Regions from separate parts of the Rhizobium sp. Leaf341 genome, predicted to be linked through region 2. Evidence: predicted binding sites of a transcription regulator. Region 2 holds the regulator's gene; each other region holds the start of a gene.
What was found. The regulator LexA, encoded in region 2, represses DNA repair genes until DNA is damaged. The targets are predictions, from matches to a motif close to TGTTCNNNNTGTGTTCNG.
Positions count from the first base shown of each region.

Region 1 (7,752 bases), 480 kb from region 2:
GGCGCTCACCACCCGACAATGCGGTGACGTCGGCGTCTGCCGGCGGGCAGCGCAGCGCATCCATGGCCATCTCGACCTGGCTGTCGAGATCCCAGAGGTTCTGACTGTCGATGACGTCCTGCAGACGCGCGCCTTCGTCGGCCGTCTCGTCGGAGTAGTTCATCATCAGTTCGTTGTAGCGCTCGAGCACGGCCGTCTTGTGGGCGACGCCCTCCATGACGTTGCCGAGCACATCCTTGTCCGGATTGAGCTGCGGCTCCTGCGGCAGATAGCCGAGCGTCGCGCCCTCGGCGAGCCAGGCTTCGCCGGTATATTCCTTGTCGAGACCGGCCATGATGCGCAGGACGGTCGACTTGCCGGCCCCGTTCGGTCCGAGAATACCGATCTTCGCATCGGGGTAGAAGGAGAGATGGACGTTCTCCAGAACCTTCTTCGTGCCGTAGGCCTTGTTCAGCCCGGCCATGTGATAGATGAATTGACGCGCCATGCTCGATCAATGCTCCGCGGGAATTGGAATTTGGCCCGCTATGTAGGCGAATTGCGCCGGGGGAGCAATGACACCGGCCGTCATTTCCACCCCGATGCGGAATTGGAGCGCCCGCACGACGTCAACCGAAACACGTCGCGGTTCGGCAACCTTAAGGGCGCCCGATCGCAGCATCCGATGCGTCGTCGCTTGGTTCCTCTTCGGTTCCCGTCGTCTCGGATCCCGTCTTCCTGGCCCTCTCCTTCGAACCCGCCTTCCCAGCCGCAGCCCCCGCCGCTGCCGGACGCGGTGCAGACGGTTGACCGGCGGCATCGACCAGACCGACGCTGCAGCGCGAGGCGATCGGTGCGGCGCCAAGGATGGCCGCGGCGAAATCCGAGGCGTCGGTCATCGTCGGGGAGAGCCCGATCGTCAGCCCCGTCACCAGCGTCCGATCCCCGATCTTGCGGCATTGGAGACGCACACGCTGCCCTGCGCCGGCTGCAAAATCGGTGTCGAACGCGGCCCTCACCTCGGACTCGTGGATCTCCTGCCCGATCCGGTTGCGAAACAGCGCGCCGACGGCAGACCGGTTCACCGCCTCGAGCAGCCGGATCTGCAGAGAGAAATACGCCTCGGGTTCGAGCGTCTGGCAGCTCCCGCTTCGCAGCCACAGATGCCGGTCAAGCCCGGAAGCGACCCCCGGCATGGCGGAGGCAAGCCTCGCGCCGACGTCGGCCGAAAGCGGCACCTCCGGCAAAGCCAGCCAGTCATGCCTGCGATCCTGCATTCGAAGAGCGTCGGAGACCTTGCAGAAGCTGTTGCGGACCGGCCAGAGGCCGGCGAGCGTGAGTTCTGTCGCATCGGTGCGCCCGGAGGTCTGACCCACACATTCCGGACGACGGGCCTTGATCTCGCAAAAGGCAGGCAACCAGCTGAGCCCGAGAACCTGGCCGGTGCGTCCCGCTTCGGGCTTGCGCTTTCTGCGGTCCTGAACGGTGGCGGGATCGGCCGGCGCGGAGGAGGCCGTGCGCACCGCGTTGCCCGGGGAACCGGGCGCGTCGTGCGCGACGCCCGGACGGGAGAGGGACGCATCCGCCGCAACGGACGTGAGCGCGACAGCCGCGACATCCCCCGCTTGCGCACCGCCCGCCGCGCTTGCTAGCATCAGGGCAAATGCGAGGCAGCGGAGCGAACGACCGAGACAGGACCACGGATCGAGAGGCCTCGACCTTGGAAACGACGCAGACAAACCAGCGCGAACACCTGACGACATCATCTCGACCTCCAGAACAAAACGTGATCAATTAAGGTCTAAATAACGAATATTGCAAGCACGGAGTCGGTACGAGGTGTATTTTTTTAGAAAACGCTCATATTGACATCGCGGCGGCGCGGCGGGATAGTGCACGGGAGGCAGTTTATGGAGGGATCGATCGTGGCATTCGAGGACAGGCGGCTTGCCAGCCCGTCGGGTGCGGATCTCGCCGTCTATCATCTGCCGGCGACGACGCCGACGCGCGGTGTGCTGCTGGTCAACCACGGCGTGGCCGAGCATGGACGACGTTATATCGACTTCGCCCGGTCCATGGCGGCACAGGGTTTTGCTGTCTATGTGCATGATCATCGAGGGCATGGCGCGACGCGTTCTCCGGCGGAACTGCAAGGAAGATTTGCGCCCGATGGCGGCGTCGATGCGGTGCTGACGGACGTGGCGGCCGTCAGGAACGAGGCCGCATCCGAGCACCCTGGTCTTCCGATCATCCTCTTCGGGCATTCCATGGGCGGCCTGGTTGCCCTGAATGCCGCGGAACGCGATCCGGAACTGTACGACGGCCTCGCGATCTGGAACTCGAACTTCCATCCCGGCCTGCTCGGTCGTCTCGGGCAGCGCGTGCTGGCGATCGAGAGGATGCTGAAGGGATCGGACGTGCCGAGCCCGCTGATCGCCCGCTTCACCTTCGGCGAGTGGGCACGCTCCGTTGCGCATCGCCGGACGGATTTCGACTGGCTGTCGCGCAATCCCGCAGAGGTGGACGCTTACATCGCGGATCCCCTTTGCGGTTTCGACATTACGGTCTCGCTATGGGTCGAAATGCTCCGCATGTGCTTTGCGGGCGGAGAGCTCGATCGCCTTCGCCGGCTGCCGCCGCAAATGCCCGTGAACCTTGTGGGCGGCGGAGAGGACCCCGTCACCAAGAAGGGCAAGGCGACCGTCTGGCTCCAGGCCCGGATGAAGAAAGCGGGCCTGCAGAGGGTCACCACGATGATCTATCCGGGGGCCCGCCACGACACGCTGAAGGACACGGTCCGGGAACGCGCCATCCAGGCGTTCTCCGTCTGGTGCCTCGGTGTCATCGGGCGTCCCTCCGTCGGCACCTGATCGTCTGTATCGGTCCGCACATGTGCGGCTCCAGGATCCAGGCGATCGCCCGGCTCGGGCGGCTTCAGGACGGCGGAGCCGGGCAGGCAGAGCGGCGCTCGGCGCACTCTTATCCGCGGATGTGCTGGGTCTGCTGATAGACGGCGGTCGAGCGCGCGCCGGAACGGCAATAGCCGAGCATCGGGCGCTGGAACGTGTCGAGCGCGTCGACCATCTTGTGAACGGCTTCGGCCGTCACGCCGGCGGGGCCGACGGGGATATGCATCGTTTCGATGCCGAGGGCGTGGGCGCGCTGCTCGATCTCGGCATAGTCCGGCTGGCCCGGCTGCTCGTGGTCCGGACGGTGGCAGACGATCGACTTGAAGCCGAGCGCCTTGATTTGGTCGAGGTCGGCGGCCGTGATCTGGCCGGTTACGGAATATTCGTCATTGATCGGGCGGATGTCGTCCATGCAGGTTCTCCTCGACGCGCGGCGTGCCGCAAGCTTCGTTGCCGACGATGTAGGACGCCTTTGCCGCGCAGGTCAATCAGCCCGGTCCGCCCCGGCCGCATCGACAAGGCCGAACATCAGCTCATACGCGATCGCCGCACCCGGCATGAGCAGGACGAGCGCGCCGCTCTGCGACAGCTCGGAGCGCTTGGCGATCCGGTGCGACACCGGCTCGATGCTGACCACGTCGGCGGCGTCCCTCTGGCAACGCCACATCTGGAGAAACGGCAGTCCGTCGGTTTTGAAGGATATGTCGAGCGAGCGGTTCGCAAGCGCCGCAAACGGGCCGACCCGCATCTTCGCCCAGCCGTCCGGGCCAAGGGACACCGCGCCGGCCGGAAACAGAACATGCGCGCTTTCGCCGTCGCCGAATCGCCAGGTCATGGCTCCGTTCGGAATCATGGCGCCGCTGATGCGGGTCTGATCATCAAAGAAGCGTCCCGCAATATTGATGTGATACATCCACATGGGCGGAAACGGCCTGTCGCCGATATTCTCGACCCGATCCCGAAGATGAACCGATCCCTGCTTTATCGACCAGCGGCGATCGAGCCGGGCCTTGCCGCCATCGGCCAAGGCGATATCGACCATCGCCCGGCACGTGGTGTCGCTCGCCTCCCACGGGGTCCGGTCGACCGGCGTCCCCGACAGCGAACCGTGAAGCGGATAGCGCCCTCCGCCGTCCGTGGGCTCGGGATGCCGGATATGATCCGGACCGCAGGTGAAAAGAAAACCCTTTAACGCCTGATCGATGCGCGGATCCCCGTCGGACGGGATCGCATCTCCCGGCGAGAGGTCTGTCCCGTCGATGACCAGTGCCGCCACATCCATGGCGGAGGCAGGATCGAGCAGCAGTGTGACCACCTGCCCTCCATGGCTGTCGTCCAGTCGCATCGTCTCCCCTTCCCAAGGCGCCATCCCGTGCCGATCGCGCCTTGGACGGCGCACCCACACATGGTTAGCAGTTCTTTAACGTTGAATTCAGGCTTTTCATATTAACGTCCCATTCCGCTTGTAGCTCGCGGGACGGCCCGCCCATCAACAGGTTCCCGCCTATCAACAGGTATTCACGTGACGATCGCTCCGAGACGCATCTCCTCCCTTCTTCTGGCCGCCCTCATGGCGGCGAGCCTCGGGCCGGCTTCCACGCCGGCTGCGGCCCAGTCCCGCATCGTGCTGTCGCCCGATCAGGTCCTGGTGACGCCGCAGGGGGATGTTCTCGACTACGTCCCTGAAAACGGCGAGGTCCGCGTGATGCGCGATGCCAGAGGCCGCACGGTCCTCGTGGACAATTGGGGCAATATCGTCGCCACCGTGATGGGATCGCGTGGCGCCAACGCGGGACGCCGCCGCGCCGCGCCCGATTCCTATGGCGCCGAACCCTATGGCGACGAGGCCTTCGGCGGTCGCCCCCGGAGGGAGCGGGTCTACGGCAACGGCACCTTCGGCGATGAAGCCGATCGCGACCGGCCCTATGTCCGCGGGCGTGACGGCGCAAACGGCGTTCCGGATTACCGCAATTTCGTGCCGCCGGGCGTGGAGCGTGGCGATCTTCCCGCCGCAGACGAAACGCTCCCCGACGAAAACGACATGGCCGCCCTGCCACCCGAACAGCCTCCGGCCTCGCAGGGCACCACCCTGCCCCGCGCAGCCACGATCACCCGCAAGTCCAGTGCGGAAATCACCGCCCTGCAGGTGTTTCTCGATCGCGAAGGTTTTTCGCCCGGCGTCATCGACGGCAAGAACGGCTCGAACGTCACCAAGGCGATCGAGGCCTGGCAGCAGGCGACCGGCGAAACGCTCGACCCGAACAACACGGAAGACATCCTTGAACGCCTGCGCTTGAGCGGCGGCCTCGCCATCACGACCTACACCATCACGGCCGCCGACGCCGCGGGTCCCTATGTCGCGGAGATCCCGGAAGACTATGCGCACAAGGCCCTGCTTCCGCACATGTCCTTCACCTCGACCACGGAAATGCTCGGCGAGCGCTTCCACATGGACGAAGCCTATCTGCGCGAACTGAACCCCGGGGTCGATTTCACCATTCCCGGCACCATCATCAAGGTGATCAATCCGGGCGAGCCGAAGACCGGCAAGGTCACGCGCATCGTCGCAGACAAGCCGCGGAAGCAGGTCTTCGCCTACGACGAATCGGGCGCGTTGATCGCTGCCTATCCGGCAACGATCGGCTCATCGGACACGCCGTCGCCGTCCGGCACCGTGCAGGTCGATCGGATCGCGCTCAATCCGGGCTATACCTACAATCCGAAGATCAACTTCAAGCAAGGCGAGAACGACAAGGTCCTCACCTTGCAGCCGGGCCCGAACGGCCCCGTGGGTACGGTCTGGATCGCGCTGTCGAAGCCGACCTACGGCATCCACGGGACGCCCGAGCCGTCCAAGATCGGCAAGACCCAGAGCCATGGCTGCGTGCGACTGACCAACTGGGATGCGACGGAACTCGCGAAGATGGTAAGCGTCGGCACCACGGTGGAGTTCCTCGACTGATCGTCGACACGGGGATGGCTCGATCGCGCTGCGAGACGGCAGGGTAGAGCCGCGGTCGCAAACCCCGGGGCATTGTCGCGGCTCATCACGTCATCTGCGATTGTCATGAGGCGTCGGAGACCAAGATCGGCTATCTCTGCGCAGCAGAGCTCTGGACACAACAAGGATGCCCGCATGGCGGACGAACGCGCGCGTTACAAGATCGGGCCGAACCTCTGGCATGCGACCGCGCCGCCCCCGCCGCAGACCGCTTCTCTCGAGACGCATGTGACAGCGGACGTCGCCATTGTCGGCGGCGGTTTCACGGGGCTCTCGACGGCCCTGCATCTCGCGGAACAGGGCGCCGACGTCGTCCTCATCGAGGCCCGGATGATCGGCTTCGGTGGGTCGGGCCGCAATGTCGGCCTTGTCAATGCGGGCATGTGGACGAAGCCGGCAGACCTGATCGCCACGCTCGGAAAAGAGCCGGGCGAGCGCCTGCTGCACGCCCTTGGCGATGGCCCCTCTCTCGTCTTTGATCTGGTCGAGCGCCACGACATCCCGTGCGAGGCGGTGCGCCACGGCACGCTGCATATGGCGGTGGGCGCCGAGGGCCTGTCGGACATCACGGACCGGCAGGCGCAATGGGCCGCGTTCGGCGCGCCAGTCGAACTGCTCGACAAGGACCAGGCCCACCGGCTGACCGGTGCCGAAGGTTTTGCGGGCGGCCTTCTCGACCGCCGCGCCGGCACGATCCAGCCTTTGGCCTATGCCCACGGGCTGGCGCATGCGGGTGTCAAGGCCGGCGTCCGTCTCTTCACGGAAACGCCCCTTCAGGAGGCCACCCGGACCGGGGCCAACTGGGTGCTGAAGACCCCGGCCGGCAGCGTCACCGCACCGAAGGTCGTGCTGGCCACCAATGCCTATGGGACGCTGGTCGAGGGGATGCCCTGGCAGGCGTCCGCCACGGAACTGACGATTCTTCCGTATTTCCAGTTCGCCACGAAGCCGCTTTCGGCCAATGTTGCGGCCGCGATCCTGCCCGAGCGCCAGGGTTGCTGGGACACCGGTCTCGTCATGACCTCGTTTCGGATGGACAAGCAGAATCGCCTCATCTTCGGCAGCATCGGACGCCTCGACGCCATGGCCACGGGGACGCATCGCGGATTTGCCAGGCGCTCGCTTGAAGCGCTCTTCCCCCAGCTCGGCGCCATCGATTTCGAATATTGGTGGGACGGCCGCATCGGCATGACCACCAATGCCCTGCCCCGCCTCCACACGGTGGCGCCCGATGTGCTTTCGGTCAGCGGCTACAATGGTCGCGGCATTGCACCGGGTACGGTCTTCGGCCGGGCCCTGGCCCATCACATCGCCGGTGGCGCCCATGCGATGCCGCTCGACGAGACGCCGGTGACGCCCGATCCGTTGCGGGCGGTCAAGTCGGCCTTCTATCATGTCGGCGCGCAGGCGAAGCACCTGATCGACCGGCGCTTCTAATGCCTGTCGCCCGAACGTGTGCAGCGGTTTCGGGTAACGCCATGCATCAAAACAAGACCTTAAAGCGCGCTGCGTGAATCCTTTTCGCGCAGCGCGCTTCCAAAGGCGCAGTCGTGGAAGGCGGACGCGACATGGAGGATGCCGCGTCTTCCGCGAGATGGGTCAGGCCGCGCGACGAAAGGCGCGGGTGACATGGAGCGGCACGAGGCGCCGGACTTCCTCGGCAAACAGGCGGGCATTCTCCCGCGCCTTGTCGAGATTGCTCACACGTGCCGGGTCCATGGTCTGCAAGGTGCCGCCGCAGTCGAACACGTCGCGAAAAGCCGCGCGCTCGATGATCGGAGTTTCCAGGACGCGCACATTGCGACTGGCAAGGAGCCCCTTGACCACCTGCAGCGCCCGCGTCGTGACAAGCGAACTGACCCG
Region 1 is NZ_LMPE01000015.1:491,478-499,229, forward strand. Features, by position in the region: gene ettA (energy-dependent translational throttle protein EttA) at 1-487, opposite strand, end outside; gene ASG03_RS17055 (ribonuclease T2 family protein) at 639-1,634, opposite strand; gene ASG03_RS17060 (alpha/beta fold hydrolase) at 1,890-2,849, shown strand; gene ASG03_RS17065 (TIGR01244 family sulfur transferase) at 2,959-3,300, opposite strand; gene ASG03_RS17070 (DUF4432 family protein) at 3,373-4,233, opposite strand; gene ASG03_RS17075 (L,D-transpeptidase family protein) at 4,459-5,850, shown strand; gene ASG03_RS17080 (NAD(P)/FAD-dependent oxidoreductase) at 6,025-7,326, shown strand; gene ASG03_RS17085 (ParA family protein) at 7,489-7,752, opposite strand, start outside.
Region 1: a site for LexA is predicted at 1,755-1,772, ahead of ASG03_RS17055 (ribonuclease T2 family protein). Genes of this name have one in related genera too.

Region 2 (7,752 bases):
TAAGAATTGGCGTTCGACCTATGCATTGAACGCTACGAGCCTGGAAAAGCCGGAGGTTTTGGGCTGGAACCCTACCGCGGCTTTTTGGAGATTGTTCAGTGATAGCGAACGCACGCCATGAAATTTTGATGGCAGCGGAAACGATCCCTCGGGTCTGGCAACGGCTTTATTCGGGTTCCAGACGCGCTATGCTGAGGCCCGCCGAAAGGCGTCGGAAGCGCAACCATTATACCCGACCGAGTGACGCCGGCGTTAGAGTGGTTCGCGGAGGGGTCGCGGTCATCTTCATCAAGCGTGGCGGGCAGCCCTGAGGGCGTCATGTTCACAGATCACCCGCGCGACGCATCCTCTTGGCAGACCTAGGCCTCCGAAATCTCCGAACCTCTTCGGGCGACCCAACGCTACGCGACAGGTGCGGCTTAGGACGGAGACCGTCGTCCTAATTTTTTCGGGGCCATTCCTGCATCGGTTTCGAAAGGCTTGACCGACAGACGGACGCAGTGGCGCCCCTTCCGCGATCCTGTGGCTGCTGGTCCCAAGAAAAGTTGGAAAAGCAGGCCCCTCCTCTTGCGCTTCGTCTGGGATGATTCTAAACGCTGGCCACGGCTCGTTGATCGACCCTAAGAGGCCTCGTGGCGGAGTGGTGACGCAGAGGACTGCAAATCCTTGCACCCCGGTTCAATTCCGGGCGAGGCCTCCATTCTCACCCGCTTCTCCCCTATCTGTCTGATCAAGCAACCTGTTTTCCACAGGCGCGGCAATCTTGAGGTTCAGCGGTTACCCTGGCGAGCTCCGGTTGGCTGATGTCGCTCTCCCGGTGAACGTCGTGTTGCGCAGTGGCGTAGCCCCAAGGCCGCACCTTGATCAACCTAGCCATTTGAAGCTTCATGATGACGGAGATACTTATCCCGAGCAACATCGTCCAGGGCGAGCACTGCATATGGCGGTGATGGGGAGTGGACGGATGTTTCGACTTCTGTCAGAAGGACCTCGGACGCGACTGCCGCTGGTTCTAGAGCGGGGTCGGGCGACAGATTGACGTCACGTCGCTGCCACGAGGTTACGGCGGCCGTCCAAATTTTCCAATGGTAACGACAGAGCCGTCGCCTCAGGCAGCTGCGGCCGCCGTGACGAGGGTGCGCCTCTCTCCCCTTTGCCGTTCAGTGCATCTTTCCCGCATCATCGCCTTGAAATCCCTAGGGATCACTCCGCGTAGGTTACACGCCGTTAAATCGGTGGCAGGCGTCAGATTCCCGTTGAACCCGCTTAAGCCATCGCTATTCTTCATTTAGCGTCCACGAACGGACGCCACAGAGATTCCTTGGGGGGATAAACACAATGTTGACACTGGCACGGCTGACAGGCGCGCTTGTTTTGGGCACGATTTTGATGTCCGGAACGGCACAAGCGGAAGATCTCGTCTTCTCGCTCAAAAACGGCACGCAATCCGTCCTCACGCGGTTCTACACGTCGCCCGTCGGCGTCAGCGAATGGGAAGGTGACGTATTCGGCGAGCAGGTTCTCAATCCGGGCGAGACCATCGAACTGACGATCGCAGATGGTCGCGATGTTTGCGATTATGACATGCGGTTCGAGTTCGAAGAGGGATCGAACCTCGCAACGACGGAAGACAAACAGAACCTCTGCGAGATGGGATCCTACACGATCCACGAGTGACCGAGGTCTGGTCGCGCCGCGCCATGCTTGCGCGGCCTTTCCGGCACTCCGGAGCAGCCTGGCGTCTCTGTTAGAGGGAGCTGGCTGCTCCGACGGTGGTCATCGGGACACTGTTGCCAAGGTCGTTGTTGGCATATTTGATCACGAGGATACTGAGGACGGATGCAAGCATCCCGACGAAAATCATTCTCATAGACATGATCCTTTGCGCAAAAGCGCGGAAAAAGTGGGGCCGCGAGGTCGGCCTTCTCAGTCGAAATCACCGATCCGACCGTGCTGTTCCAGAACGACGGATGGCTCGCACTCTCCGATCGCCACGCGTCCGCGCCTGGAGAGGGCAATCGTCCCGGCGTGCGTTTCCGCCAGCCGACCCGCCAACTGCCGTGCAGCGTCGGCACTTTCGGCCATGATCGGTTCGCGTGACTGAGAGACCTCGCCCTCGTTCACATCGAAGACCAGGACTTCAAAACTTTCCGTTGTTCCCGGCATCTCGGTCTCCGCAGCATTCGGACGGTTAACGCGGCCGCCTGCAACCGGTTCCACAGTCCCGTCACACGACTCAATCGATAGGAGAACGGCACTGTCGCTCGGCGACAGGCTTTGGCCACCACGTACCGAAACGCAACTGCTAGCCTGATCCCGTGGAACGTTCATACGACCAAGGACGCGAGACGAAACCGCACGCACAACATCACGCGCGCGCTTTCGCGACACGACGACCGGGAGCGAACCCATCGCACCAGCGGCCATCTTGCTCGGTCAGCGATACCGGTCGCCGATTTCTGTCCGACGTGGTGCGGTCAGGTGTGCGTGGATTTTACTGATAGCGGCGAATCAAGCCGACAAGCTTTCCTTGAACCTTGACACGGTCCGGTCCGAAAATGCGGGTCTCATAGGCGGGATTTGCTGCTTCCAGGGCCACGGACGCTCCTTTGCGTCGGAAGCGCTTCAAGGTCGCCTCTTCGTCATCGACCAGCGCAACGACGATCTCACCGGGGCTCGCGCTGTTGGCGTTCCGAATGATCACGGTGTCGCCATCGAGAATACCGGCATCCACCATGGAGTCCCCGCGGACCTCCAGGGCGTAATGTTCGCCGCTGCCCAGCATGAAGGCGGGTACGGCAATGTCATGCGTGTTGTTCTGAATGGCGGAGATCGGAACCCCCGCCGCGATGCGGCCCATGACAGGAACCGATACGCTGTTGTCGTTTCCCACCGCCAACGGCGGCGTCAGCGGTGTCTCCGAAGCGGGAGCCGGACGGCTTCCCTGGATGACGCTGGGCGTAAAGCCGCGCTTCGGCGGAGTGGACGCGAGATAGGCGTCCGGCAATTTGATCACCTCCAGCGCGCGCGCCCTGTTCGGCAGACGCCGGATGAAACCCCGCTCCTCGAGCGCCGTGATGAGACGATGGATGCCGGACTTGGATGCCAGCTCGAGGGCATCCTTCATCTCGTCGAACGACGGCGGGACACCCGATTCCTTCATGCGCTCATGAATGAAAATCAGCAATTCTTGTTGCTTGCGGGTCAGCATGATCAATCGACTCCAGAGTCACGAAACAAAGCAAGAACAGTGTTATATGTTCCTCATGTGTTCTGCAAGTCCCATTCCGCCTAACTCAACTGTCGTCGGCTCGCTTCCCGCTATTTCCATCAGCTTTTTTCTTGGTTTGGAGGCGCTTCTGGCACGATACGATCTCTCGATCGCGCAGAGGCCAAGCATCATACAGAAACGCCGTCGCGAAGACATTCGCAACGGCGAAAACTGTTCGATCGTGATAATCGGAAACGGAATCAGAACGGAATATCGTCGTCCAGATCCCGCGAGAAACCACCGCTAGATCCGCCGGCACCCCCGCCGGACCGGCCGCTGGAAGACGACGCCGGACGGTCGTAGTCGTCGCCATAGTTCGGGCCGCTGCTGCCGCCGTAATCGGCGCCACCGCGGCTTCCGCCGCCTCCACCGCCGCCGCCGCCGTCACGTCCGTCCAGCATGGTCAGCGTCGAATTGAAGCCCTGGAGCACCACTTCGGTGGAATAACGGTCGTTGCCGTCCTTGTCCTGCCACTTGCGTGTCTGCAACGCGCCTTCGAGGTAAAGCTTCGCGCCCTTCTTCACATACTGTTCGACGACTTTGCAGAGACCCTCGTTGAAGACGACAACCGTGTGCCATTCGGTCTTCTCGCGCCGCTCGCCGGAATTCCTGTCCCGCCAGCTTTCGGAGGTGGCGATGCGCAGGTTGGCAATCGGCTTGCCGTCCTGCGTCCGCCGGATTTCCGGGTCCGCACCGACATTTCCGATGAGGATCACCTTGTTTACGCTACCAGCCATCTCTTTGTCCTGTCTCCTGAACGCGGCTCGACCATCCGCAGTGTGCCGGAAGCCTACGCTTTTCGACGTGGCTTTTCGCCCCCGGCCGGCGGCAATCCACAGTTTGCAAATTTGTTCTTTATTTGTTCTAGGTGTTCGCTATGATCCTGTCAATCGAGCGACGCGCCAGACGGGTCGTGCGGGTTCGCAAGACGGACCGCGCGTTCCCTTCCGGCCGCCATCCGTCCGGCGGATTGCTTCAGCGTGGAATTTCGGTTTCGCGCGACGCCGGCTCGACATATGAAGTATCGATCTTAAGTAATGGCTTCGTCCCCACACAGAGCATCCTACCATGAGCGAATTCAAGACCATTTCGATCCGCGGTGCGCGGGAGCACAATCTCAAGGGGGTTGATCTAGACCTCCCGCGCAACAAGCTGATCGTGATGACCGGCCTTTCGGGGTCGGGAAAATCGTCGCTCGCATTCGATACCATCTATGCGGAGGGGCAGCGCCGCTATGTCGAGAGCCTCTCGGCCTACGCGCGCCAGTTCCTTGAAATGATGCAGAAGCCGGATGTGGATCTGATCGAGGGCCTCTCGCCGGCGATCTCGATCGAGCAGAAGACGACGTCCAAGAATCCGCGTTCCACCGTGGGGACGGTGACGGAAATCTACGACTACATGCGGCTGCTCTTCGCGCGCGTCGGCGTTCCCTATTCACCGGCGACCGGCCTGCCGATCGAAAGCCAGACGGTCAGCCAGATGGTCGACCGGATCCTGGCAATGGAGGAAGGTGCCCGCCTCTACATCCTCGCGCCGATGATCCGGGGCCGGAAGGGGGAGTACAAGAAAGAGCTCGCCGAGCTGATGAAGAAGGGCTTCCAGCGTGTGAAGGTCGACGGCCAGTTCTACGAAATTGCGGACGTGCCGGCGCTGGACAAGAAGTACAAGCACGATATCGACGTGGTCGTCGATCGCCTGGTCGTTCGCGGCGACATTGCCGCACGGCTCGCCGACAGTCTCGAGACGTCGCTGCGGCTGGCGGATGGATTGGCCATCGCCGAGTTCGCCGACAAGCCCCTGCCCGAGAAGGAGACGTCGGCCGGCGGCTCGGCCAACAAGTCGCTGAACGAGACGCACGAACGGGTGCTCTTTTCCGAGAAGTTTGCCTGCCCTGTGTCGGGTTTCACGATCTCGGAGATCGAGCCGCGCCTGTTCTCCTTCAACAATCCGTTCGGCGCCTGCCCCACCTGCGACGGCCTTGGCAGCCAGCAGAAGATCGACGAAGCCCTGATCGTGCCGGAGCATGACCGCACGCTGAAAAACGGCGCCATCGCGCCGTGGGCGAAATCGTCCTCTCCTTATTACAATCAGACGCTGGAGGCCCTCGGCAAGACGTTCGGCTTCAAGCTGAGCAATACCTGGGCCGACCTTTCGGACGCTGCCAAGACGGCGATCCTGCGGGGAACGGACGAGAAGATCGTGTTCCAATATGCCGACGGCGCGCGGTCCTACAACACCACCAAGACCTTCGAAGGCATCGTGCCGAATCTTGAACGGCGCTGGAAGGAAACCGAATCGGCTTGGGCGCGCGAGGAGATCGAACGCTACATGTCGGCGGCCCCCTGCCCGGCCTGCAAGGGTTTCCGTCTGAAGCCCGAGGCCCTGGCCGTCAAGATCGACCGGTTGCATATCGGCGAGGTGACCAACATGTCGATCCGCGTCGCGCGCGACTGGTTCGAGGATCTTCCCGCGCGGCTGACCGAGAAGCAGAACGAGATTGCCGTCCGGATTCTCAAGGAGATCCGCGATCGTCTGCGCTTCCTGAACGATGTCGGGCTGGATTACCTCAGCCTCTCGCGAAATTCGGGCACGCTTTCGGGCGGCGAAAGCCAGCGTATCCGGCTCGCCTCGCAGATCGGATCGGGCCTGACAGGCGTTCTCTATGTCCTCGATGAGCCATCGATCGGCCTCCACCAGCGCGACAATGCGCGGCTGCTCGATACGTTGCGGCATCTGCGCGACATCGGCAATACCGTCATCGTCGTCGAGCACGACGAGGATGCCATCCTGACCGCCGACTATGTGGTCGATATCGGTCCGGCCGCCGGCATCCATGGCGGTCAGGTCGTCGCTTCCGGCACGCCGCAGGAGATCATCGATCATCCCACGTCTCTGACGGGGAAGTATCTGTCGGGCGATCTCTCGGTTTCCGTGCCTGCCGAGCGGCGGAAGCCGAAGAAAAAGAAGGAACTGACCGTCGTCGGCGCGCGGGGCAACAATCTGAAGAACGTCACCGCGTCGATTCCGCTGGGCGTCTTCACCGCGGTAACGGGTGTTTCCGGGGGCGGCAAATCCACCTTCCTCATCGAGACGCTCTACAAGTCGGCTGCGCGACGCGTGATGGGCGCGCGTGAAATTCCGGCCGACCATGATCGCATCGACGGGTTCGAACATATCGACAAGGTCATCGATATCGACCAGTCACCGATCGGCCGGACACCGCGCTCGAACCCGGCGACCTATACCGGCGCCTTCACACCGATACGCGACTGGTTTTCGGGGCTGCCGGAGGCAAAAGCCCGCGGCTATCAGCCGGGACGTTTCTCGTTCAACGTGAAGGGCGGTCGCTGCGAGGCCTGCCAAGGCGACGGCGTCATCAAGATCGAGATGCACTTCCTCCCGGACGTCTACGTCACCTGCGATGTCTGCCATGGTAAGCGCTACAACCGCGAAACGCTCGACGTCACCTTCAAGGGCAAGTCGATCGCGGACGTTCTGGATATGACGGTCGAGGAGGGCGTGGAATTCTTCGCGGCCGTGCCGGCCGTGCGCGACAAGCTGGTCACGCTCAACGAGGTCGGCCTCGGCTACATCAAGGTGGGCCAGCAGGCCAATACGCTGTCGGGCGGCGAAGCGCAGCGCGTCAAGCTGGCCAAGGAGCTGTCCAAGCGCTCGACGGGGCGCACGCTGTACATTCTGGACGAGCCGACGACGGGGCTGCACTTCCACGACGTCGCCAAGCTGCTCGAGCTGCTGCACGAGCTCGTCAACCAGGGCAATTCGGTCGTCGTGATCGAGCATAATCTGGAGGTCATCAAGACAGCCGACTGGATCCTCGATTTCGGGCCGGAGGGCGGCGATGGCGGCGGGCAGGTCGTGGCCGAGGGAACGCCGGAGCAGATCGTGCGGGAGAAGCGGTCGCACACCGGCCACTTCCTCAAGGAACTGCTGGAGCGCCGTCCGGTGCGTAAGGCCGTCGCGGCGGAATAGGCTGTCGAGCAGGTCGTCCAAGGCTTTTGACGTTGGCGAGGGGTATCGGAATGCGTGGTAAAGGCGGCAGGATCCGTGTCGGCATCGGTGGCTGGACGTTCGATCCGTGGGAAGGGACGTTCTATCCCGAGGGGCTCGCGAAGAAGCGGCAATTGGAGTTCGCCGGCAAGGCGCTGCAGGTGATCGAGGTCAACGGAACCTACTACAGTTCTCAAAAGCCCGAAACCTTCGCAAAGTGGGCGTCAGAGGTGCCGGACGATTTCGTCTTCACGCTGAAGGCAAGCCGCTACGCAACCAACAAGAAGGTGCTGGCAGATGCGGGCGAGTCCGTCGCCCGTTTCCTCGGCCAGGGATTGACCGAACTCGGGCCCAAGCTCGGGCCCATCCTCTGGCAGTTCATGCCGACGAAGAGGTTCGATGCGGCGGATTTCGCGGCGTTTCTGGCCCTGCTGCCCGAGACGCAGGATGGCCTTGCCCTGCGGCACGCGATC
Region 2 is NZ_LMPE01000015.1:9,591-17,342, forward strand. Features, by position in the region: tRNA gene ASG03_RS14990 (tRNA-Cys) at 627-700, shown strand; gene ASG03_RS15000 (hypothetical protein) at 1,390-1,677, shown strand; gene ASG03_RS15005 (hypothetical protein) at 1,927-2,166, opposite strand; gene lexA (transcriptional repressor LexA) at 2,495-3,211, opposite strand; gene ASG03_RS15015 (single-stranded DNA-binding protein) at 3,472-4,008, opposite strand; gene uvrA (excinuclease ABC subunit UvrA) at 4,340-7,261, shown strand; gene ASG03_RS15025 (DUF72 domain-containing protein) at 7,312-7,752, shown strand, end outside.

Region 3 (7,752 bases), on a different contig from region 2:
AGCCGGCGAAATCGTCGTCGTCACCGATGATGACGGCCGCGAGAACGAGGGCGACCTCATCGTGGCCGCCGTTCACTGCACGGCCGAGAAGATGGCCTTCATCGTGCGCCATACCTCCGGCATCGTCTGCGCCCCCATGCCCAAGGAAGAGGCCAAGCGCCTCAACCTCAACGCGATGGTGGCCGACAACGACAGCGCCCATACGACGGCCTTCACGGTCAGCGTCGACTTCAAGCATGGCACGACGACCGGCATTTCGGCCGACGACCGGACCCTGACCGTGCGCAACCTTGCCAATCCCAATGCCGGCGCCTCCGATTTCGTCCGCCCGGGCCATATCTTCCCGCTGGTGTCGCGCGAAGGCGGCGTGCTGATGCGCTCGGGCCATACCGAAGCCGCGGTCGATCTCTGCAAGCTTGCGAGCCTGCCCCAGATCGGCGTGATCTCGGAACTCGTCAACGACAACGGCACGGTGATGCGCGGACCGGATGTCGCGGCTTTCGCACAGGCGCACGGCCTCAAGCAGCTCTCGGTCGCCGATCTCATCGCCTATCGCCAGCGCAAGGAAACGCTGATCCACCGCGGCGCGGTCTTCGATATCGATACGCCCTACGGCATGGCCAAGGGCCACGCCTTCGCGCTGCCCTGGGATCCGATGCAGCACCTCGCGGTGGTGTTCGGCGACATTCGCGACGGCGTCGACATTCCGGTGCGCCTGCATCTCGAAAATGTCGGGGCGGATGTCTTCGGCAAGGAGCGTCAGCTCGACCGGATCCTGAAGCGCATCTCCGACAGCGGTCGCGGCGTCGTGGTCTATCTGCGTGAAGGCTCGGTCGGCGTCGGCGCCTCGCAGACGGCGCGCAAGACGCTGCAGGATCGGGAAGGCCACAGCGAGGCGCAGGCCCGCGACAGCGAATGGCTCGAGATCGGTCTCGGCGCCCAGATCCTGAAGGACCTCGGCATCTCGTCCATCAAGCTCCTGTCGACCCGCGAACGCCATTATGTCGGACTGGAAGGCTTCGGGATCGAGATCTCGGAAACGATCCTCCTCTAAGAGCTCGCTCCGGGAGACGCCGGCCGGGATCAGACCGGGGCCTCAGATGCCGGCATCAGACGAGGGCCTCAGTTGCTGGCATCAGAGGAACCTCAAATGCCGTTATCCTCGGTCTCGGCCTCCGCGATTGCATCGGGCAGCATGATCATCAGGGCGGGGACGGCATGCTCGAGCGTCGCCCAGATCGTGTCGACATTGAGCGTGGCGAAGCCACGGACGATGTGGTTTCGCATGCCCTTCATGTTCGGCCAGGGTATGCCGGGAAATCTCTCGGCAAAGGAACGATGCTCCTGGAGAATGCGCGCGGCGCAATCGCCGATGATCAGGAGGGTGAAGAGGCACGCCTGACGGGTTTTCTGGTCTTCCAGAAACTGCTCGCGATCCATGCCGTGGCAGAATCGACAGGCCCAGTCAGCCATGTCTTGCATCTCCTGCAGATGCAGAACGGCACGTCTCGCACTCATACAGGCATGGCTTCCTTCAGGACCTTCGTTCGCAGGCTCTCCGGCAACCCGCCCGACGTCATCACCGACACCGGCATCCCGAGCAGATCCTCCAGCGCGACCTGAAGGCCGCCGATGTCGAAGAGGGTGGTGCCGGGGCGGTCGTCGACGAGAAATTCGAGTTCGCCCCTGTCGGTCTCTCTGTCTGTCTCTCCGTCGATCTCCCTGCCGGCTTCCCTGCCGGACTCGCTGTCAGCGTCGAGGTTTTCACCCGCCGCGCCGACGAGCCGCGGGTTGGACAGGTCGAAACGACGAACCAGCGCATGGACCGCGTCCCGGTGTTTCTCGATGGCAGCGGCCGGCGTCATGTCAGATCCTCGTTCTCCGGCCTATCCTAGCCAAATCGCAAGACCCTTTCAACAGGGAATGCTGAAATACACAGCCGCCGTTCCGGCCGTCGTGCGTCTCCCCTGCCCTCTGCTCGAGGTCACCGCCCTCGTTCCTCCGGCTGAATTTTCCCGTCGAGGTCTCTGGCCCCGCCGGGGTTTCTGGCCCCGTCGAGCCATACCACCTGTTCGACGCCGGCGAAGCGGGCGATGCGGGCGAGCTCGGCGTCGAGGCGGGCATCGCGGGCGGCGGACCGGCGAATGCCGGGCTCCCACCACACGCGCTTGACCTCCAGCACGCCGGCCTTGCGGTTCGCCTTCATGTCGATGCGGCCGACGAGGCGGTCGCCTTCGAGCAGCGGGAAGACGTAGTAGCCGTATTGGCGCTTGGGCTCCGGGACGAAGATCTCGATGCGGTAGGAAAAGCCGAACAGGCGCTCGGTGCGGGCGCGGTCTCTGAGCAGCGGATCGAACGGGCTGAGGACGCGCAGGCGCGCCGGCGGCTCGTCGAGATGACCGAGCGTGTCGGGGAAGCCGGCCAGGGCATGGGCGGCGCGCGGGCGGCTGCCGTCGGCGGGCTCGATGACCACCGGCTGCAGCTCGTGCGCATGCGCCAGCACCCACTGCCGCGCATCGTCCGGCGTGATCAGCGCGAAGAAGGCGGCGAGCTCCCCATGGGTGGCGAAGCCGAGGCGCTCGAGCGCCGCCCGGCAGCACCAGTCGACGAAGCTTTCCCGATCCACCTCGGACGTGCGGTACACCTCGGGGATGACGCGTTCGGTAAGATCGTAGATCTTCTGGAAACTGTCGCGACCGGCGATGGCCAGCGTGCCGGTGCGCCAGAGATATTCGAGCGCGGTCTTGGAGGGGTGCCAGTTCCACCAGCCGCCGGAGGTGCGGTCCTCGTATTTGAAGTCGCGGGCAAGCACGGGGCCGGTCTCGGTGATCTGCCGCAACGTCTCGTCGAAGGCATCCTCGAACCCCGCTTCCCGCCATTTGCGCCAGCGCTCGACCAGCGTCTCCCGTTCGCGGGCAAAGCGATGCTTCCAGTAGACGAAGAAGGCGCTCGGGATGATCGAGGCATCATGGGTCCAGTGCTCGAACAGCGCGCCATCCTTTTCGAGAAGCGCCGTCAGATGCTCCGGCCGGTAGGTCTGGTTGCGGGCATGCAGGATCATGTGGTGGGCGCGCTCCACCGTGGAGATGCTGTCGACCTGCACGAAGCCGATGCGCGTGATGAGATCGAGCAGGCCGTCCTTGCCCAGCGCCCGGTTGGGCGGCGAGGCCAGGCCTTGCCGGTTGAGGAAGATGCGGCGGGCGTCGCGATTGGAGAGGAGAATCGTCATGGCTTTGATCATGCTTTGTTCTGACAAAGAATCAACTGCCGGCAGAACCGGCAACAGCGCCCGAACACGCCATCTGCGATCCCCCGAACCCCGCTACCCGGGCTTGCCTTTCCCTCGCTTTGGCCTATGAACCGGCCATTCGCTGTCAGAGCCGAGGAGAGGGAATTGGAGATCCGCTTTGCCGATTGCAGTGTGCGCTATGGCGACACCGTTGCGCTGCAGCCGCTCGACCTGACGCTGACCGAGCGGCGGATTGGGGTGATCGGGCTCAACGGATCGGGCAAGACGACCTTCGTGCGGGCGATCAACGGGCTCGTCAAGCCGAGCCGGGGCCGCGTGACCGTGAACGGGCTCGACACGGTCGAGGACGGTCCGGCCGTTCTGTCCAAGGTCGGCTTTATCTTCCAGAACCCGCAGAACCAGCTGATCCTGCCGATCGTGGCGGACGATATCGCGCTCGGGCTGAAGAGCCGCGGCCTTGCCACGTCCGCGGTTGCCGCCCGCGTCGAGGCCGTTCTTGCGCGCTTCGACATCGCGCATCTGGCGCGGCGGCGGGTGCATGCGCTTTCGGGCGGCGAGACGCAGCTGGTCGCCATGGCGAGCGTGCTGGTGACGGAGCCCGACATCCTTATTCTCGACGAGCCGACCAACCAGCTGGACCTGAAGAACCGGAAGCGGGTGATCGACACGCTGGCGGGCCTTCCGGAAGCCGCCATCGTCGTCAGCCACGATCTGTCGCTGATCGAAAGCTTTGCACGCGTGCTCCTGTTCCATGAGGGCCGGCTGATCGCCGACGGCGCACCGGTCGACGTGGTCAAGGCCTATGAGGCGGTGGCCCTGTGCTGAAGAGCCTGCATGTCGAGGGCAGCACGCCGCTTCACAGGCTGTCCGTGCGGATCAAGCTTGCCGGCCTGTTTGTCGCCAGCCTGGCGATCTTCGTCACCGAAAGCCCTCTCCTCCTCGGCGGCGCCGCGGCGCTGGCGGCGCTCGTCTTTGCCAGCGTCGGGATCGCGCCGCGCGACGCAGCGTCGCGGCTTGCCTGGCCGCTCGTCTCCGTCGCGCTGGTGGCGCTCGCCACGGGCATTTTCGAAACGCCGCTCGCCGGCCTCGCCACCTTTCTGCGCTTTGCCACGCTCATCCTCCTGGCTGCGGCCGTTACCGCGTCGAGCGAGACGGGGGATGTCATGGAAGAGGTGACCGTCCTCATGCGGCCGTTCGAGCGGCTGGGCCTCGTCAATGCCGCCGATATCGGGCTGGCGCTCGGACTGGTGCTGCGCTTCGTGCCCGACATCGCCCTGCGCTACGAAAGCCTGCGGGAATCGCATGCGGCGCGGGGCCTGCCGGTGCGTCCGCTGCGGATGCTGGCGCCAATGATCATCCTGACGCTGAAAGATGCGGACATGATCGCCATGGCCATTGACGCACGCGGTCTGCGCCGTCAGTAATTCGCGTCCATAAGACCTTTGTGAAAGGAGGGACAATGTCCACACGCGACCTGGTTCTCATCGCCCTGTTTACGGCCGTCATCGTCGTTCTCGGCATCATCCCGCCGATCACGCTCGCCTTCGTGCCGGTGCCCATCACCGCCCAGTCCATGGGCGTCATGCTGGCCGGCTGCATCATCGGCGCCAAGCGCGGCGCGCTCGCCTATCTCCTCCTCATTCTCATGGTGGCCGTCGGCCTGCCCGTGCTTTCGGGCGGTCGCGGCGGCCTTGCCATCCTGGCCGGCCCGACGGCCGGCTACATCGCGGGCTGGGTCGTCGGCACCTTCGTCACCGGCCTGATCGCCGAGCGGATCGTGCGCGAGGGCCAGGCCGGCGTGCACCAGATCGCCGGCTTTCTGCTGGCCTCGATGATCGGCGGCATCGGCGTCGTCTATCTCATGGGCACGATCTGGCTCGCCCGCAGCACGGGCATGGACTTCCTGGCCGCGCTCTCGGCAAACGCCGTCTTCCTGCCCGGCGACGTTCTCAAGGCCGGCATCGCGGCCCTTGCCGCCCGTGCCGTGCTGGTCGGCTACCCGCTGCTGCCGCAGCGGACCTGACGCCCGGGCGCACATGTCGCAGGGTGCGCAGGCAGCAGGGCGCCCGTCCCTGCTGCCTGCCGCTCATGCCGGCCGCATATGCCGGCCGCAGCCTCCCGTCGCTGCGGACCATGTTCTAACCTGCTCAATATGCTTGGTTATTTTATCCCGAAACCGGTTCCGGTCTGCCGCGTTTTGCGGTAGCTTGCCGCGCATGACAACGATCCTCTTTGAAAATCCCATCTTCCTCGAGCATCAGGTGCCCGAGGGTCATCCCGAGCGGCCGGACCGGCTGCGGGCGCTCAATCTGGCGCTGGAGCATGACCGGTTCTCGGACCTCGTGCGGCTGAAAGCGCCGCAGGGCAACGAGGATCTCGTGCTTCTCGCCCATCCGGAAGAGCATCTGCGGGCGGTCATGTCGGTGATCCCCGAAGAGGGCATCAACAGTTTCGAGGCCGATACGCATGCGAGCCCCGCCAGCCTGCAGGCCGCCCTCACCGGGATCGGCGGCGCCGTGGCCGCGGTGGATGCCGTCTTTACCGGCAAGGCGGACAATGTGTTCGTCGCCTCGCGGCCGCCCGGCCATCACGCCGAGAAGACGAAGGCGATGGGCTTCTGCTTCTTCAACAATGCCGCCATCGCCGCGCGCCATGCCCAGCGCGTGCACGGCGCCGAGCGCGTGGCGATCGTCGACTGGGACGTGCATCACGGCAATGGCACGCAGGACATCTTCTACGACGACGCGTCCGTGCTCTTCTGCTCGACGCACCAGATGCCGCTTTATCCCGGCACCGGGGCCAAGGACGAAACTGGACGGCACGACACCATCGTCAATGCGCCGCTCTCGCCCGATACGGGCAGCGAGCATTTCCGGGAGGCGTTCAAATCCCGCGTCCTGCCGGCGCTCGAGCGTTTCCAGCCGGATCTGGTGATCATCTCGGCCGGCTTCGACGCCCACCACCGCGATCCGCTGGCCCAGATCAACCTCGTCGGCGACGATTTCGACTGGGCGACAGGACGGCTGCTCGATATCGCCGGCAAGCATGCCGAGAACCGCATCGTCAGCCTGCTGGAAGGCGGCTATGACCTCGTGGGGCTCGCCGAATCGGCGGGCCTGCATATCCAGCGCCTGATGAGGGGATGACCGACATGGCAAACGACGCACGCACGCAGATGCCGGCCGACGGACCGGCCCAGACGGCCACCCCTGCCGACGTGGCATCGCTCTCCTTCGAACGGGCGGTCGAGGAACTGGAATCCATCGTCTCGGCGCTCGAGCGCGGAGATGTGGCGCTCGACCGGTCGATCGAGTTCTACGAGCGCGGGGAAGCTCTGAAAAAGCATTGCGAGGCCCTGCTCAACGCGGCGGAAAACCGCATCGAGAAGATCCGCCTCGACCGGACCGGCAAGCCGCAGGGCGTCGAGCCGCTCGACGGCGCCTGACGCGATCAGGCGGCGACGCTGCCCTCGTCCGCAGATGGCTGACGATCGGACGACGGCGCGTTGGCGGGCTGCAGATGCCGGTCCGTCAGGGCGGCGAGCTTGCGGGCGTTGCGCGCGACGATCATGCTGAGGTGATTGCCGGATGAGACGGTCCATGCGGCGTTCGGCAGATAGGGCTTCCAGATGCGCACGGCATCGCAATCGATCGGCGAGCCCGACGTCGAGGCGATGAACAGGAGCGGCCCGTCATAGATGCGCGGACGATACAGCCCCTTCATCTGCAGCAGCTGGCGGGCACGGGCATCATAGCCGGGCACGTAGTCGCCGGCCCATTGCGGCGCCCTTAACGGGTAGTCCGGCGTGCGCGGATCGGAAAAGCGAAAGAAAAACTGATGGCCCCGACGGGGCGGGCTGTGACGGAAGGCGGCCGCCGCCACGGCGTCGCGCAGGGACAGGCCGCCGCTATCGCGCGGCGTCTCGCAGGATGCCTCTGCGGAGCGCCGTCGACGCCGCATCCGTGCCGAGAGCTTGGCCAGCACCGAGCGCGCCTGGCGCATGACGGTCCGGCGCATCAGCCCGGCCCAGAGAGGCCAAGGCCAGCTGTGATCGTTCTGCGGCGGGTCGAGCAGCATCAGCGTGTCGATACCATCGCCTTCGGCCCGCAGCCGCCGCCCGAGCTCGAGCGCGAGGATGCCCCCGAACGAATAGCCGGCCAGCCGATACGGCCCCACCGGCTGGATCTCCTTCAGGGCGCGATAGGCCAGCGCGACCTCGTCGGCGACCTCCGGCGGATGGCTCGCCGGTCGGCCGAAATCCGTCAGCGTGATGCCGTAGATCGCACCGTCGAAGGCCATCGCATCCACGAGGTCCTGGGTTTCCAGGAAACAGTTGACGCCACCGGCAAACAGGAAGAGCGGACGCGCGCGGTCGCCGGCGCGCAGAAGGAGGATCTTGTCGTCCATCTGCAGACGATCCTGCGCGATGGCATCGACGATCGCGCGCGGCGTGCGATGACGGTAGAAGATGTTGACGTCGAGCTCGATGCCGGTCCTCAGCC
Region 3 is NZ_LMPE01000003.1:158,620-166,371, forward strand. Features, by position in the region: gene ribB (3,4-dihydroxy-2-butanone-4-phosphate synthase) at 1-1,054, shown strand, start outside; gene ASG03_RS02405 (HepT-like ribonuclease domain-containing protein) at 1,147-1,473, opposite strand; gene ASG03_RS02410 (nucleotidyltransferase family protein) at 1,515-1,865, opposite strand; gene ASG03_RS02415 (winged helix-turn-helix domain-containing protein) at 1,985-3,229, opposite strand; gene ASG03_RS02420 (energy-coupling factor ABC transporter ATP-binding protein) at 3,395-4,075, shown strand; gene ASG03_RS02425 (energy-coupling factor transporter transmembrane component T family protein) at 4,069-4,674, shown strand; gene ASG03_RS02430 (biotin transporter BioY) at 4,710-5,273, shown strand; gene ASG03_RS02435 (histone deacetylase family protein) at 5,467-6,396, shown strand; gene ASG03_RS02440 (exodeoxyribonuclease VII small subunit) at 6,426-6,695, shown strand; gene ASG03_RS02445 (thioesterase domain-containing protein) at 6,701-7,752, opposite strand, start outside.
Region 3: a site for LexA is predicted at 3,235-3,252, ahead of ASG03_RS02420 (energy-coupling factor ABC transporter ATP-binding protein). Genes of this name have one in related genera too.

Region 4 (7,752 bases), on a different contig from region 2:
TGTCCCGCGGCTGCGGCGCTTTCTTCGGCCGGTCCCGCGCATCGCCCCCGCCCACGGAGCCATGCGCGAACTCGTCGCCACGCCCTGACGTGACCTTGAATGCCGCATCCATGTCCGCCAATGCGGACAGGTCGCCCGAGAGATCGAAGAGCTGTTGCGCCACGAGGTGAACGACCTCCCCTTCCCGCTGGATGCGCCCGTTGATCGCCATCATGGACGACCCCAGCACCACGCGCCGGCGCTTCTCGAACAGGCTTGGCCAGACCACGATATTGGCCGCCCCCGTCTCGTCCTCGATGGTGATGAACATCACGCCCTTCGCCGATCCCGGCTTCTGGCGGACGAGCACGAGGCCGGCCGTGTAGACCCAGCGCCCGTCCCTGCCCGTCATGGCCTCCTCGCAAGTAACCATGCTGCGCTTGGTAAGCTCTTTCCGCAGAAACGCGACCGGATGCTCGCGCAGTGTCAGGCCGACATGGCCATAGTCCTCGACCACATTGTGCCCCTCCGTCATCTGGCGCAGCGCCACATCCGGCTCCTGCTGTTCGGCAATCGCCTTCATCTCGCGCTCGGCCGCGGCGGCAAACAGCGGCAGGGGCTCGTCGCGCAGCGCCTTGATGGCCCAGAGCGCGTCCCGGCGCTCAAGCTTCAGACTCGGCAGAAAGGCATCTGCCTCCGCCAGCTCGACGAGCGAGGCCGCCGGCACGCCGGAGCGCCGCCACATGTCGTTGACGCTTTCGAAGGGATCGTCCATGCGGGCGGCGACGATCCGGGCGGCATCGGCAGCGGCGAGCCCCCGCACTATCCGCATGCCCAGACGCACAGCCCGCATCTTGGTGCCCGCCACCTTCTCCAGCGTGCAGTCCCAGCGGGAGCGGTTGACGCAGACCGGGCGGATTTCGACACCATGCGCACGCGCGTCACCGACGATCTGTGCCGGTGCATAGAAGCCCATCGGCTGGGAATTGAGGAGGGCCGCGCAGAAGGCGTCGGGATGATGGCACTTCACGAAGCTGGAGGCGTAGGCGATCAGCGCGAAGGACGCGGCATGGCTTTCGGGAAAGCCGTAGGACCCGAAGCCTTCGAGCTGGCTGAAGGTTTTTTCCGCGAACTCCGGCGGGTAGCCGTTCCTGACCATGCCCGAGACCAGCTTGTCCTTGAAGCGCGAGACCCCGCCTGTGAACTTGAAGGTCGCCATGCTCTTGCGCAACTGGTCGGCCTCACCACCCGTAAAGCCTGCGCAGACCATGGCGACCCGCATGGCACTTTCCTGGAAGAGCGGCACGCCGAGCGTCTTGCCGAGCACGGACTCGAGCTCGGGCGTGGGGTACTCGACCTTCTCCTTGCCCTCGCGGCGCCGGAGATAGGGATGCACCATATCGCCCTGGATGGGGCCGGGCCGCACGATCGCCACCTGGACGACAAGATCATAGAAGGTCCGGGGCTTGAGCCGCGGCAGCATGGCCATCTGCGCCCGGCTTTCGATCTGGAAGGTGCCGAGCGTGTCGGCCTTGCGGATCATCGCATAGGTCGCGGCATCCTCCTGAGGGAGGCTGCCGAGATCGAGGTCTTCATGCTTGTGCTCGCGGATGAGGTCGAAGGCCTTGGACATGCAGGTGAGCATGCCAAGCGCGAGCACGTCGACCTTCATCATCTTGAGCGCCTCGACATCGTCCTTGTCCCACTCGATGATCTGCCGGTCGGCCATGCTCGCCGGCTCGATGGGCACGAGATCATCCAGGCGATCATGGGTCAGCACGAAGCCACCCGGATGCTGGCCGAGATGTCGCGGCGCACCCATGAGCTGTTGGGCGAGCGACAGCGTCAGCACCAGCCGCCGATCGTCAGGATTGAGGTTCAGCTCCTTGACGTTCCTCTCGCTAACCGCCTCCGACCACGACCACATGCCCGACGACAGCGCCTTGATCAGATCCTCCGGCAGGCCCAGCGCCTTGCCGACATCGCGGATCGCGCCCTTTGCCCTATAGCGCGTGACGGTGGAACAGAGCGCTGCCTTCTGATGCGTGTAGGTCTTGTAGATCCACTGGATAACCTCTTCGCGCCGCTCATGCTCGAAGTCGACATCGATATCCGGCGGCTCGTCCCGCTCCTGGCTGACGAAGCGCTCGAACAGGAGATCGTTAGTCTCCGGATCGATCGAGGTGATGCCGAGGATGTAGCAGACGGCGGAGTTCGCAGCCGATCCCCGTCCCTGGCAGAGGATGCCTTGCGAGCGGGCAAAACGCACGATCGAGAAGACGGTGAGGAAGTAGGGCGCATAGCGCATGGTGCGGATGAGATCGAGCTCATGGCGCACGGTTTTCAGGACACTTGGTGGCAGACCTTCCGGATAGCGGTCTGGGATACATTCCCAGACATAGTGCTCGAGGGACTCTTGCGGTGTCTTGCCCGGAATGATCGCCTCTTCCGGATATTGGTAGGTTAGCTCTTCCAGGCTGAAGGTGCAGCGGGACACGATCTCCATCGTACGAGCGAGCGCCTCGCGGTGGCGCGGAAACAGACGCTCCATCTCATGCGGCGGCTTCAGGTAGCGGTCGGCATGGCGCTCCCGCTCGAAGCCGACCTCATCGATGGTCGTGTTGTTGCGGATGCAGGTGACGATGTCCTGGAGTTGCCGACGGCCCGGCTCGTGGAAGAGCACGTCGTTGGTCACCACGGTGCGCACCCGGTAGCGGTGGGCAAGGATCTCCAGCTCATGCAGCCGCATCTGATCGTTTGGCCGGCGGCGCAGCGACAGCGCGAGATAGGCACGGTCGCTGAAGGCCCCCGACAGCTTGCGGAGCTGCACCGCGCAGGTCTCGTCAGGCAGATCGGGCACGAGCACGGCGATGAGGCCTTCGGCGTAGAGTTCGAGGTCCTCGAACGACAGGATGCAGTTGCCCTTGCCGCCCCTGCCCTTGCCGAGCGTCAGAAGACGGGTCAGGCGGGAATAAGCGGCGCGGTTGGTCGGATAGACAAGCACCGACATGCCGTCCGCAAGATCGAGGCGGCAGCCGACCACGAGACGGATGCCGGTCGTGCGCGAGGCCTCGAGCGCCCGCACGATGCCAGCAAGCGAGTTGCGATCGACAATCCCCAGCGCCTCGATGCCAAGCGCATGGGCGGTCGCAAACAGCTCTTCTGCCGAGGACGCACCACGCAGGAAGGAGAAGTGAGTGGTGACCTGGAGCTCGGCATATCTCATACGGCGTACCTCACGCGAAGATCCCGTGCAGGAACCAGCGGTGCGAGCCGGTGGCCAGGTTCTCGCCGTCGCCGCTGCGGAACACCCAGAAGCGTTCGCCGGCCTCGTCCTCCAGCGTGAAGTAATCGCGCACGGCGGCAGTCTCGCTGTCGCGCTTCCACCACTCGCCGAACACACGTTCCGGCCCGTCCGCCCGCCTGACGCGTCTCCGCTTGCCCCGCCAGGTAAAGGACACCGGCGGCTGGTCGGGCAGGAGCGCGATGACGTCGATGGGGTCGGGGTGCGCTAGAAGACGCGTCGGGCGCGGCCAGTGTAGCGTCCATGACTCCAGCACATCGGCGGCGGCCGCAGCAATCCGGCGCACGCTACGTTCCGGCACGTCGCTGGCAACAGCGGCGTAGCGATAGACCCTGTGGCCGCGATTGCCGAAGATGTCGATCAACGGCGTGATGTCGCGATCGGTGTCATCGACAAGCGTTGACACGCTCTGCGTCTCCTCCAGCGGCTCGGCAATGACAGCGGCCAGCGACAGCTTTTCGATACCGAAGCCCGGCTCGATCTTCTCGGTGCGGTCACGGAAGAGCTTTGTCAGCCAGGCGATGTCGCGCGCGGGCTTTGCCGTGCCGGCCCGGATCGCCTGCCTCGTGCCGTCCACCGTCTCGACAAGGAGATCGGCACGCCGGATGCCGAGACCCCTCTCCTGCAGCTTCTCCACGAGTTCCACGACCAGACGACCAACATATTTGTCGATGGTCTCGGCAGCGCCAATGGGCTCGGCAAAGGAGCGCGAGACGACGATGAGGTCGGGGTCACGGACCGGATCGATCGGTTCGGACACGCGGCCGAACATCTGGTCGAGCCGGCGGCCGATCTCGGGGCCGAAGCGCAGCGCCAGCGGCGCACGTGGTGTTGCAGAGAGTTCTCCGATCGTGCGGAAGCCGAGCGTGCGAAGATCGGACACGGTCTTCTCGGGCAGTCGCAGCCGCGAGATCGGCAGGCGCTCGACGGCCTTTATTGTCTGGCCCGCAGGCACGATCACCGTTTCGCGCGTGATGGTACGCGCACAGGCGTGGGCTGCCCCCCATGTATCGGCGATGGCGACGCGTGCGGTGAGGCCCTTTGGCCGGAAGCGGTTGGCGATGCCCGAGATCATCATCGCCTCGCCGCCTTGGAGATGATCGGCGCCTTCCGTGTCGAGCACGATGCCGTCGGTGCCATCCACGGCAACGACGGGCGAGTAGATCTTCAGCGCCCAGAGCGACAACCGCTCGAGCGCCCGTGCGTCGGCCGAGGGATCGGCATCCACCATCATCAGCCCGCAGAACAGAGCCTGTGCCTTGGCCGCCGCCATGCCGACGCGCACGCCCGCGGTCACGGCTGCCGCATCCGCCGACGACACCCAGCGCCTGGCGCCGCTGCGCGCGATCACCACCACCGGCTGCTCAGGCGGAATATCCGGATCGTCGCGACGAATGCGATCGGTCGGCAGCGTCGGCAGATAGATGGATACGACCCTGGGCATCACAGGCTCCGACAGTAAATTCCGCGCATTCTCCCGACTTGACCCGCATCAGCTCCAGGAACCATTGCGGCCGGCCGACACCGGGAACCGGCAGCGCCACCGACGGCAGCACGCTGACCCGCCACCGCGTGGTGGATGCCGTCGGCTGGCCGAAGTCGTTGGCCTCCGTCTGACGTCGCCATCGCCGCACCACCAGGCCGAGCGTGCCGGACTTCTCGGCGGCAAGCTGGAGCCGGCGCGAGGCCGTCATCGGCAGGCGCACGAGTTCGCCGACCACGGCACCGAGACCGCCATGCGACAGGCCCTCCTCCATGGACGCCAGTACATCCTCCTCGCGATCGACTTCCACGAAGACGACACGATTGGCATCGAGGCCGACCTGGGCGAGCGCCGGGAAGAACAGGTCCGGCCGGGTGAGACACCAGACGACCTTGCCTTTCGTGCGGGCCGCGATCCCCGCGGCAAACAGGGCTGCCGCCGCACCGTCGACCGTGCCCGATCCGCCGCCGGCGATTTCGTGCAGGGCGCCACGGGCAAGACCGCCGCCCGGCAGCACGGCATCGATGGCCACCACACCGAACGGCAGCCAGCCGGCCTGTCGCGGAACGCTGCGCTCCAGCGTTGCGATCCGGTCGCGAAGCTCGGTGAGAACCTGTGCGCGGGCAGCCGTCATCGATCACGCACTCCTCTCGGTTTTGCGGGTTACAAGCGCGGCATCATGCCGCTTACGAAGTTGATGTTCATGACTTGTTCTTTTCGGGATAGGAGTCAAGTCCGCCGTGAATAGGAAAATAGTCGGACGAGAAGCGAGCCCAAGGATTCCGCTTTTGATTCAGAATGGTAAGTCGCGAGCCACAGCCGGATCATCAACAGGAAATGCACCGGCCTGTGGAGGACGCATCGCCGCAACCTTCCACAGGGGTGGTTGCTCGCAAAATCGCGTCCGCATGCTAGGATCGTCCGACCCGGCCTCTCGACCAGCCGTTCCCAAGGGAAGCAACAGATGTGCAACCTCTACAACATCACGACGAACCAGGAAGCGATCCGCGCCTTTGCCAATGCTGCCCGTGACATCATCGGCAACATGGAGCCGTCGCTGGATGTCTACCCCGATCGGATGGCGCCGATCGTGCGCAATGCAGCCGACGGGGCGCGCGAGCTCGCGTCGGTGCGATGGGGCATGCCGAGCTCAAGCCAGGCGCTGTACGAGGCCGCGACCAAGCGGGCGGACAAGCTGCGGGCCAAGGGCAAGGACGTGGACTTCGACGCGCTCCTCAAACAGGAGCCGGACGGTGGCACGACCAATGTGCGCAACACCGCAAGTCGCCACTGGACGCGCTGGCTGGGCGTCGAGAACCGCTGCGTGGTGCCCCTCACCCGCTTTGCCGAGCCGAACCCGGCCGCCAAGGTAGAAGGCGATCGCACGCCGAATGCCTGGTTTGCGGGCGACGCGAGTGAGCCGCTGATGTTCTTCGCCGGCATCTGGGTCAAGGACTGGACGAGTGTGCGCAAGGTCAAGGAAGGGCTGATCACCGCCGACTACTATGCGTTCCTTACCTGTCCGCCCAACGCGGTCGTTGGCCCGATCCATCCGAAGGCGATGCCGGTGATCCTGACGACACCCGACGAGGTCGAGGCGTGGCTGACCTTGCCCTGGGCTGAGGCGAAGGCGCTGCAGCGTGCCCTGCCGGATGACCGGCTGGTTTGCCTCGTGACGGCCTAGCATTCAAGTTGCTGATCATTCGGTAGCGCGGGAGGAGCCACGAGCACGTGCCTTCGCCGATTAGAAAGCACAACGGAACCTGCGAGACCGGCTGCGATACCAATGGCTATTCTGCCGCTGATCCCCTATCTCGTGACCGACCTCAACACGCAGCGGTACCATTCATGACAGTCGTCGCCTCCTACCTCTACCGTGACGGCAAACGCGAGGTGGACGTGCCGCTTGTGGAGCAACTCCACCAACCCGAAGACGGGACATTCGTTTGGGTTGGGATCACCGATCCAACCCCTGGGGAGTTGTCATGTCTAAAGACCATGTTTGGTCTGCATGCTCTCGCAGTTGAGGATGCATTAAACGGCAAGCAGGTTCCGAAGGTCGATGTCTACGGTGAGCAGCTCTTCGTGGTCGTCAAAACTGCCCACCTGGATGGCGACAAGATCGCCTACGGCGAGACCTGCATCTTCGTTGGCAAACACCACCTCGTATCTGTCAGGCATGGGTCGGCGCGTTCGCATAAGGCACTTAGGGATCAGTTGGAGCAGTCACCCCGGCTTCTCGCCCACGGACCCGACTATGTCCTTCACGGCATCATAGATTTTGTCGTGGACGGCTATCTTCCAATGGTCGAGACGCTGGAAGACAAGGTCCTGGAACTTGAGAAACATATTCTGGTTTCGTTGCTGCAGCCCGAGCAGATCCGACGGATCTTCCGCATGCGACGGCAGGTCATCCGGTTCCAGCGCGTGCTCGGGCCCATGTCCGAAGTTGTAGGAAAGCTCGGTCATCTCGAACTTCCCTGTGTCGATGATAATGCACGCCCCTTCTTCAAGGATGTTCACGACCACCTCCGTCGGGTAGAGGGCATGGTTGGAGGCCTGCGCGAAATCATGACATCCGTCTTTGAGGCCTCAAACCTTCTGGAGCAACAGCGGCAAGGGACGATCACGCGGCAATTGGCAGCTTGGGCTGCTATCCTTGCGGTGCCGACCGCCATTGCCGGCATCTACGGCATGAACTTCCAGAATATGCCCGAACTCACCACACGCTATGGCTACTACGTCGTGCTGATCGTGATAGCGACGCTGTGCGGTATCCTTTACGCGCGCTTTAGGCGCGCTGGCTGGTTGTAGCCACTGCTATTGGCTCAGTCCCGCTGCGTTGACTTGGACGGATCGGGGACCCATCTCACTGTCATGCCGAAGCTCGAACAAGATGATGTCGAACTCCTGAAATCCTGGACGTTGCCGTCAGCGGCGACGCTCGGTTCATCCGTTCGCGCGCATGGCATTCTTCTGGAGATGC
Region 4 is NZ_LMPE01000005.1:270,640-278,391, forward strand. Features, by position in the region: gene ASG03_RS08515 (error-prone DNA polymerase) at 1-3,205, opposite strand, end outside; gene ASG03_RS08520 (Y-family DNA polymerase) at 3,216-4,727, opposite strand; gene ASG03_RS08525 (ImuA family protein) at 4,648-5,400, opposite strand; gene ASG03_RS08530 (SOS response-associated peptidase) at 5,731-6,450, shown strand; gene ASG03_RS08535 (magnesium and cobalt transport protein CorA) at 6,615-7,580, shown strand; gene ASG03_RS08540 (hypothetical protein) at 7,644-7,752, shown strand, end outside.
Region 4: a site for LexA is predicted at 5,465-5,482, ahead of ASG03_RS08525 (ImuA family protein). Genes of this name have one in related genera too.